One region of the Paraburkholderia sp. SARCC-3016 genome, then DNA from elsewhere that is predicted to be linked to it. Evidence: riboswitches for the same ligand, from Rfam matches in the RefSeq annotation. Region 1 holds a riboswitch; the other holds the start of a gene.
What was found. Region 1 has a riboswitch for cobalamin ahead of cobW (cobalamin biosynthesis protein CobW). Riboswitches for the same ligand answer to the same signal wherever they lie in the genome.
Positions count from the first base shown of each region.

Region 1 (4,410 bases):
GCGGGCTCGCGTCCGAAGCCGAGCGCGCGCCACGCGATGCAGCGCAAGAACCCTTCCGCGTTGTGCGGCCCGCCCTCGCGCAGATACCGCCAGAGCTGATGACACAACGCGGCATCGGCGGTGCTGCGCGCGAGCAGATTCGGATCTTCCTGCAAGTCGCCCGAGAACATGGCAAGCGTCTGCTGCTTGCGCTCTGCGAGCGCGACCACCTGTTCGATGCCGTACGGCCAGTACGCTTCGCCGCCGAGGTGATCGACGACGACGACGCGCGCATGCTGCAGCACGTCTTCGATATAAAAGTCGACCGAGGCCGGTTGACGCAGATACGTGACGTTCGCAAGGCGCACGCTCGGAAAACCGGCCGGCAGGCGCGGCACGACGCTCGCGAGCAGCGACAGCGTCGTATCGGCCGAGCTCAGCACGACGATGTTCGCGGGCCGCTGGTCGATCCGGATCACACCCTGCGTGTCGTCGACGAAACCGCCCGGCGTGGTGCGCAGCAAATGCATGTTCGTGCCGCCTCGTGGTGAGTGGCGCCCGCACGCGCTGTCGCGCGCGGGCGGCCTTGTCAAGCCTGTCGGGTCGCGTGCATGCGCAGCGCTTCGTCGAGCGCGCGCTGCAACACCGCTTGCTCGAGGTCCTCGCCGATCATCACGAAGCGGCTCGCCTGCGGGCTCGCCGTCGCATCGCCCTGCTGCTCCTCGGGCCGCCAGCGACGATCGAAATAGCTGTCGAAACGGCGCCCGACACCCTGGATCACGAGACGCATCGGCGCGCCGGGCAGCGCCGCGAAGCCTTTGACGCGATACACGGTATGCTGCTCGACCACGCGTTGCAGCGCGGCGATCATTGCTTCGCGCGACGGCGCGTATGCGCTGACCACCACCGAATCGAACGCGTCGTGATGGTGGTCGGCATGGTCGGGGTCGTCGGCCGAGCCATGATGATCGTGGCGCAGGTGAATCGTGTCTTCCGACGCGGACTCGAGCCCGAGCAGCGCATGCAGATCGAGCTGACCGTTCTGCGCGCGCACCACTTTGACCTGCGCCGGAATCTCTTCGCGAATGGTCGCTTCGACCGCTTGCGCTCGCGCGTCGTCGAGCAGATCGGTTTTGTTCAGAATGACGAGGTCCGCCGCGCACAACTGGTCTTCGAACAGCTCATGCAGCGGCGACTCGTGATCGAGATTCGGATCGGCTTTGCGCTGCGCATCGACGGCGAGCGGATTTTCGGCGAACTGGCCGCTCGCAACGGCCGGGCCGTCGACGACGGTCACCACCGCATCGACGGTGAAGCTATTCCTGATCGACGGCCAGTTGAACGCCTGCACGAGCGGCTTCGGCAGCGCGAGGCCCGACGTTTCGATCAGCACGTGGTCGATCTGGTCGCGGCGCTCGACGAGCTTTTCCATGACGGGAAAGAATTCTTCCTGCACGGTGCAGCACAGACAGCCGTTCGCGAGTTCGTACAGCTGGCCCTCGGTTTCGCGGCCTTCGTCGTCGCAGCCGATGCCGCATCCTTTGAAGATTTCGCCGTCGATGCCGAGTTCGCCGAACTCGTTGACGATCACGGCGGCCCGCAGTCCGCCGGCGTGCTGAAGAATATGGCGCAGCAGCGTGGTTTTGCCGCTGCCGAGAAAGCCCGTGACGATCGTCACAGGAATTTTGCGCATCTGGGTTTGCATGGCGACTTTGCGATGTGAACACGGCTCGACGTACGACACAAGGAGCGACATCGAGCACGCGAAGAAGTGGACGGAACGCCGCAACCCCGCGGCGTCAACCCTGGTCTTCCGGCCGGTATCCGGGCTGGCGAGAGCGCCGCTTCACCTTCCCACGCGAGTGAACAGTTTCTCGCGCAGTGGTTTTTCTGCCCGCGCGGCCTTGCGCGCGAACCTCGAAGCCGGCTCTGCACCGCGGCAACCGCGATGCGCTCGCCTTCCGTTGCGGGGGCAGCACAGGTTGACCTGAAGCCGCTACGCGGCAGCCGCGTTCGACAGGTTCAGGCCCGCTGTTTCCCGTTTAACTGCACACGCCGGACGGCGCGCGCGAGCACCAGAAGTGGCTGCGAGTGTAGGCGCGGTGCGGGGAGGCGTCAAGAAACGAACCGATAATCGAGCCTCGGGTTTTCGCGCCCGGGCGCAGCGATCGGCCAGGCATGCCAATGCGCCATTGCGCCCCTTGGCCGGCGGCCAGGCGTTCATGTGCTATCGTATGCGCGCGTCCGGTGCCGCATATGCGCCTAGTGCTCACATGCGGTTAAACGGGAAACAGGGATGCGCGGTTGCATGCTGCACGCGCCCAACCTGTGCTGTCCCCGCCAACGGTAAGCGGCCTGCGGACTGGATGTCCGCGCATGCGCTTCGATGCCACTGTCGGCGATCCGCCGATGGGAAGGCGAAGCACATGAGGCCGTCAGCCCGGATACCGGCCGGATGCAAGGGGGCGAACGTCACGGTCGCCAGTCGCCGGTTCCGCGGGGGACGGATACGGGCGCCCACGCATGGCGCAACCGCTTGCAACGGCTTCGCAAACGCTTTGCAAACGCTCGCCGCCGTGCACGCTATGTGGCATTGCATGACACGTCTTCATTACGCGCTTGCCGGCGCGGCTCCTTGTACGACCGCACCTCGCGCCGCCAATCTGCGCGCGCTTTTTCTCGCGCTTTGTTGTCCAACGCTTGCCGGCGGCACGCGATGACTGCGCCGCAGAAACGGCTCGTCGTCGGCATTGGCTGCAAGCGCGGCGCGAGCGTGGAACAGATCGATGCGGCCGTGCGCGGCGCGCTGGGCCCGCATGCCATCGACGACGTCCGCGCGGTCGCGACGGTCGACATCAAGGCTCACGAAGCCGGCATCGCCGGTTTCTGCGCGCGTCATGCGCTGCCGCTGCACGCCTTTTCGCGCGAGCAGATTGCGCACGGACCCTCGCTTTCCATGGGGCAGACCTCGGCGCCCTCGCCTGCCGTGCGCGCGCACGTCGGCGTCGACGGCGTGTGCGAACCGTGCGCCCTGCTCGCCGCCCCGCAAGGGCGGCTCATTGCGCCGAAGCGCGTATTCGAAGGCGGCGTGACCGTCGCCATCGCCATGATCGATTCCGTTGCGCATGCAACGTTCCACGAACGAACCCGGCATCGACAACACCATCAGGACGCTCAATGAAAACCGATCCCGAATCGCATCAGCGCATGACCCAGCGCCGTCGCGAAGGCCATGAGAAGAAACAGGCGGAAGCGACCATCGAAAAGGGTCTGCTGATCGTCAATACCGGCACCGGTAAAGGCAAGAGCACGGCGGCGTTCGGCATGGCCGTGCGCGTGCTCGGTCACGGCATGCGCCTTGGCGTCGTGCAGTTCATCAAGGGCGCGTTGCATACGTCCGAGCGCGACTTCCTCGGCAGCCTGCCGAACTGCGAGTTCATCACAATGGGCGACGGCTACACGTGGAATACGCAGAACCGCGACGCCGATATCGCCACCGCACGCAAAGGCTGGACCGAAGCCAGACGAATGATCGAAAGCGGCGACTATCAGATGGTGATCCTCGACGAGCTGAACACGGTGCTCAAGTACGACTATCTGCCGCTCGACGAAGTACTGGGCGTGCTCGCCGCGCGGCCCGAGATGCTGCATGTGGTCGTCACGGGACGGCATGCGCCCGATGCGCTCGTCGAGGCGGCCGATCTCGTCACCGAGATGCGCGCGATCAAGCATCCGTATCGCGAGCAGCACGTGAAGGCGCAGCGCGGCGTGGAGTTCTGAACGATGGCGCAGTGCCCCGCGCTCTTTATCAGCGCACCTGCCTCCGGCCAGGGCAAGACGACGATCACGGCCGCGCTGGCGCGCCATCATCGCCGGCAAGGGCGCCGCGTGCGCGTGTTCAAGACCGGCCCCGACTTTCTCGATCCGATGATTCTCGAGCGCGCGAGCGGCGCGCCCGTGCTGTCGCTCGACTTGTGGATGGTCGGCGAGTCCGCGTGCCGCGAACTGCTCGCGCAGGCCGCCGCGCAAGCGGACCTGATTCTGATCGAAGGGGTGATGGGCCTGTACGACGGCACGCCGAGCAGCGCGGATCTGGCGGCTGCGTTCGGCGTGCCCGTGGTGGCCGTGATCTCGGCTCAGGCAATGGCGCAGACGTTCGGCGCCGTCGCGTTCGGACTCGCGCACTACCGCGACGACGTGCCCATGCGCGGCGTGTTCGCGAATCGCGTCGGGTCGCCGCGGCATGCGCAGATGCTCGAAGCAGCGCTGCCGCCCGGCCTCGAATGGATGGGCTCGATCGCAAGCGCCGCGGACATCGAGTTGCCGGACCGGCATCTTGGCTTGCATCAGGCCGCGGAAATCGCCGACCTCGACAAGCGGCTCGATAAAGCCGCCGATGCGCTCGCCTGCACGCCGCTCGCCGGGTTGCCG
Region 1 covers NZ_JAVHZD010000015.1:164,882-169,291, forward strand. The annotation lists gene cobN (cobaltochelatase subunit CobN) at 1-509, opposite strand, end outside; gene cobW (cobalamin biosynthesis protein CobW) at 569-1,684, opposite strand; cobalamin riboswitch at 1,777-2,074, opposite strand; cobalamin riboswitch at 2,208-2,450, shown strand; gene QYH69_RS17015 (cobalamin biosynthesis protein) at 2,696-3,160, shown strand; gene cobO (cob(I)yrinic acid a,c-diamide adenosyltransferase) at 3,157-3,759, shown strand; gene QYH69_RS17025 (cobyrinate a,c-diamide synthase) at 3,763-4,410, shown strand, end outside.

Region 2 (4,410 bases), on a different contig from region 1:
CGCCGCACGGGCTTGCCGCACGCACCGTGCTGACCGAACCGCTGTGCGTCGCGCTGCCGCGCCGGCATCGGCTCGCCCGCGCGAGGCGGGTGTCGATTGCACAGCTTGCGCATGAGCCATTCGTCATCGCCGCGCGCGAAGTCGGCGAAGGGTTGCATACGACCATCGTCGAGCATTGCCGCACGGGCGGCTTCGAGCCCGACGTGCGCTTCGAAGTGCGTTTGCAGCAGACAGTCCTGAGTCTTGTCGATGAGGGGGCCGGAGTCGCGCTCGTGCCCGCGTCGATGCAACGGGCGCAACTGGCGGGGGTGGTGTTCAAACCGCTCGCGCAGGCACCGTCGATCTCTCAGGTGCTCGTGTGGCTGTCGACGAACCGGAACCCCTGTCTTGCGCGGTTTCTCGAACTGGTCGAACAGGGGCCGGACAGAAACGGCCCGCACGCGTTTGCCGTGCAGGCCGCAGACGCGAGCTAGCGTGCTCTATGCTTTAACCTGACCCGCCGTTCAACCCGCGAGGCGCCGCTCCGGCCGAGCGGCGCGCGACAGGCGCTGCAAGCGTTCGGCGAATGCGCCGAACAGCAAGCCGAGCGCCGTCCACAACACGGCCTGCATGCCGAGTGCGGTAACACGGAACTTCCACAGCACGACCGCCGGAAACGCGGCCGGCACCTCGTTGATTTCCGGCAAACCGGCTTGCACGGCCGCGATGATCGCAATGAATACGAGCCCCGCGAGAATCGACCCGTTCCATACGCCGAAGCGTGCAATCGCGCGACGCCGCACCTTCATCGAAAACACGAGCGCGGTCAGCGAAATGACGATCATCAGGAAGTACAACCCGGTGCGATAGCCGATTGTCTGCGGGTCACCGACCGACGGCGGGTTCGGCGGATACTTGAGCGCCGGCACGATCGCAATCGCCATGAATGCGCCGAGCGCAAGCCATGCGGACAATTCGCGCACACTGAGCTTTTTGGCGCGGCCGTAAAAATACGCGAAGGTCAGCGCAAAGAGTCCGCCCACTGCGGCCCCATACACGACCACACCGGTGAAGAGACCGAGCCCTGCCTGCGTGCCGCGGCTTACGAGTTCGGGCTCCCGTGCTTCGCCCTTCGCCGCGTCGGCTTTTTCTTCGAATGAAATGGCCTGATCGACCTGCGGCTCACCGACCACGCGTGCCAGACCGAACGTGAGCAAGCCCGCGGCGATGCCCGCGAGCATCCCGCGCACCAGCAATTTACCTACCATGGTTCGCTCCTGCGTCAGTGGCAGGGGAAGCCGAGCAGATGGCGGCCGTCGTGAACGAATTCGTGCACGTACATGCCGGGGATCAGCGATGTCGCGCCCTCTTCCGCGCCGACGAAATAGAGTGCAAGCAACAGCAGCAGGCCACCGAAGACAACCCACGGCAATAGTTCGCGCAGCGGAATGGGCGTGGGCGCGGCGGCGGGTTCGAGTGCGTCGAGCGGCTTGAAAACTGCGTCGGACATGACGGATATCTCCCTGGGGTTACGCGCCCCGATAGACGATTGCAGAAAAGGCACGAAGCTGGGTCTGACTTCCGGACCAACGATGTGGCCGATTACAGTGGCGCGACCGCGCCGGACTTGCACCGGCTTCCGCGCTTCGAGTAGCGCTTATTCTACGCGCTAAACTGTGCGACCCCCGAAAGCTTTTCGCGGGCCGCGCAAAACAGCACACCCTGCGCATGCACATGGAACGACATGCAGACACGTCTCTGGTTGATCAGCCACGCGTCGACCGCGGCACAACGCAGCGCGACGTTCGCGGACGCGAACGAGCCGCTCGATGCGCGCGGTCTCGCCGAAGCGAACGCCTTCGCCCAGCGTCCGCGCTTCGCATTCGGCGGCGTGGACGAAGTGCGCGTGCTGACCAGTCCTGCAGCGTGCGCGCGCGACACGGCCCGTGCGCTCGGCTTCGATGCCGCCGTTGCCACCGAGCTTGCCGATACCGACTACGGCGAATGGCAACGCATGCGCGTCGCCGATATCGCGACGCAGGCGCCGCAGGCACTGGAAGCGTGGCTGCGCGATCCTGCTGCAGCGCCGCCGCGCGGCGAATCGTTCGAAGCGGTTCTGGCACGCGTCGGCGCATGGCTCGACGCGCTAGCGGGGAATGACCGGAGCGGCCGCACGGTCGTCGCCATTACACATGCGGCCGTGCTGCGCGCGGCGCTCATCCATGTGCTGCACGCGCCGCCCGCCGCATTCACGCAAATCGAAATTGCGCCGCTCACAACGATCGGGCTGCGCAGTTCGAAGCGCGGCTGGACCTGGTGGCCTCATGCGCCAGGCGAATCCGCACCCATACCGCAAACCACCGCCTGACACGCACTGCGCCTTGTTCAAAACGGCCGGCAGGCGATTCCGTCAATGTCGCTTCAGACGGCGCGCCGGTATCGTCGCGCACCAGCTCGCAAGCCGGCCGCTGGCGCATCGCGGAAAAACCGCTTCAACCCGACTTATCGTCTCCGCCGCTCATTCGCGGCATCAGCGAATCGCCTGGCCGCGCAATATCGAGCACCTTGCGCGCCGACTGGATGCCAACCACCGGCAGACCCTCGGCATCGAGCATGCCGATCTGCGCGAGCACGGTCGCCTGATCCCAATACACATGCAGGTTGTCTATCTTGTCGCCGCGAAAGCAGATCACCGCGACCATCGCGACTTCGAAGTATTTGCCCGTCGGTGCGACGCCGGGCAGCATCCAGTGCATCTCGCACGTGTGCGTACAACGAAACACGAATTCGTCGACGATCCGGTCGAGGCCGACGGTAAACGAGACCGGCACATGCTGCGCGTCGGGTGGAAACGAATGCATGAACTCTTCGATATAGAAGCGCTTGAGCGATTCGTGGCCGATGCCTCCGGTCATCGTCGGCACGTCGTTGAAGTAGGGATCGTCGACCATCGTCGCCATCACGGCCTCGGCGTCGCGCGTGACGTACTTGTGATACGAGTGCCGCTTCCACACGCGTTCGATGGCATAGATCGGCCCCATCGTCTTCTTGAGCAGCGACAACGAACGCGAATACGACAACGCCGCCGACGGACGGTCGAAGTCGGGGCCGGGCACGGTGAACGACTCGCCGCAGTCGTATTCATGGACCGTGACCCCCGGCTTGTACTCGAACGCCGCGCGAATCTTGCCGCGCACGAGCACGTCGTGCGCCGACGAAATACGCCCTGACAGATGCAGCACCACCGGGCAGCGCAGACGGCGGGCCTCGCCCAGGTGAGCTTCGAGCGCCGCGCCGCAGAAGCCGACCGCACAGTCGACATCGGTATGCGCCGCCGCGAGCACCGCGAGCGTGCCGCCCGGTCCAAAGCCGAGCACGCCGACCTTGCCGTCCTGCGCCGGATGTTCGCGCAATGCTTCGAAGGTCGAATTGATGTCGTCGATCGCGTGATCGATCTCGAGAAGCCGGTTATGTTCGCGGGCGAGCGCGGCGTCGCCGCCGTAACGGTCGAACGACTTGCGCGGCGAGAGCCGCCAGTAAAGATCGGGCACGACGACCACGTAACCTTCTTCGGCATAACGCCGCGCCATCGTTTTGATGGGCTCGTCGATGCCATAGTTGTCGTGCAGCAGCACGAGCCCCGGCGCCGGTCTATGCGCGGGCAATGCGAGATAGCCAGTGAAACTCCGGCCATGGCTCGCGGCAATTTCAATCAAATCGTCCATCGTCCATCTTGTTGTCACACCGGTCTGTCAGGCGTGAGAGCCCGTCGTATCAAGAACGCGCAGACAGGTCACTTATTCCAGCCGTCATCAGTCAGAAAGCAAAAAACGTTCGGGCATCGCATCGGCGCGCTCTCGCGCTAATTCAGTGCATCGCCGAGTTCGCGCACTGCTGCGGTGCAATACAAACATCGTGACGAATACGCGAGTGCCTTGTCCGACAAGGATTTGCCACTTTGCTGCTCAATGGCACGACCGTTGCTTAAAACGCTCGGCTGCCTGCAAAGACGCGGGCGGCGCAAGCGGAGCCACCGTTCGCCATCGGCGAAAACGGTCCGCGCAAGACATGGCCGCAAGCCCCGCAACAGAGCAACGCATGAGGCGGGGTTTCGGCAGACAACAGTCGGGCAATGGCGTTCGACGTGCGCTGCATCGGGTTTCGCCGCCCGCTGCGCGATACCTCGGCAGAACGGACATCATGAGCAAACCCCGACTCGTCGTCATCGGCAACGGCATGGCCGGCATTCGCACGCTCGAAGAACTGTTGACGATCGCCCCCGATCAGTACGACATCACGGTCTTCGGCGCCGAACCTCACCCGAACTACAACCGCATCCTGCTGTCGCCGGTACTGGCCGGCGAGCAGAGCTTCAACGACATCGTGCTCAATCCGCTCGAGTGGTACGAGCAGAACGGCATTCATCTGCAC
Region 2 covers NZ_JAVHZD010000002.1:258,116-262,525, forward strand. The annotation lists gene QYH69_RS03535 (LysR family transcriptional regulator) at 1-473, shown strand, start outside; gene QYH69_RS03540 (CbtA family protein) at 504-1,247, opposite strand; gene QYH69_RS03545 (CbtB-domain containing protein) at 1,262-1,489, opposite strand; cobalamin riboswitch at 1,528-1,673, opposite strand; gene QYH69_RS03550 (histidine phosphatase family protein) at 1,724-2,347, shown strand; gene QYH69_RS03555 (dienelactone hydrolase family protein) at 2,472-3,704, opposite strand; gene nirB (nitrite reductase large subunit NirB) at 4,180-4,410, shown strand, end outside.
Region 2: another riboswitch for cobalamin. It lies ahead of QYH69_RS03545 (CbtB-domain containing protein); the one in region 1 lies ahead of cobW (cobalamin biosynthesis protein CobW).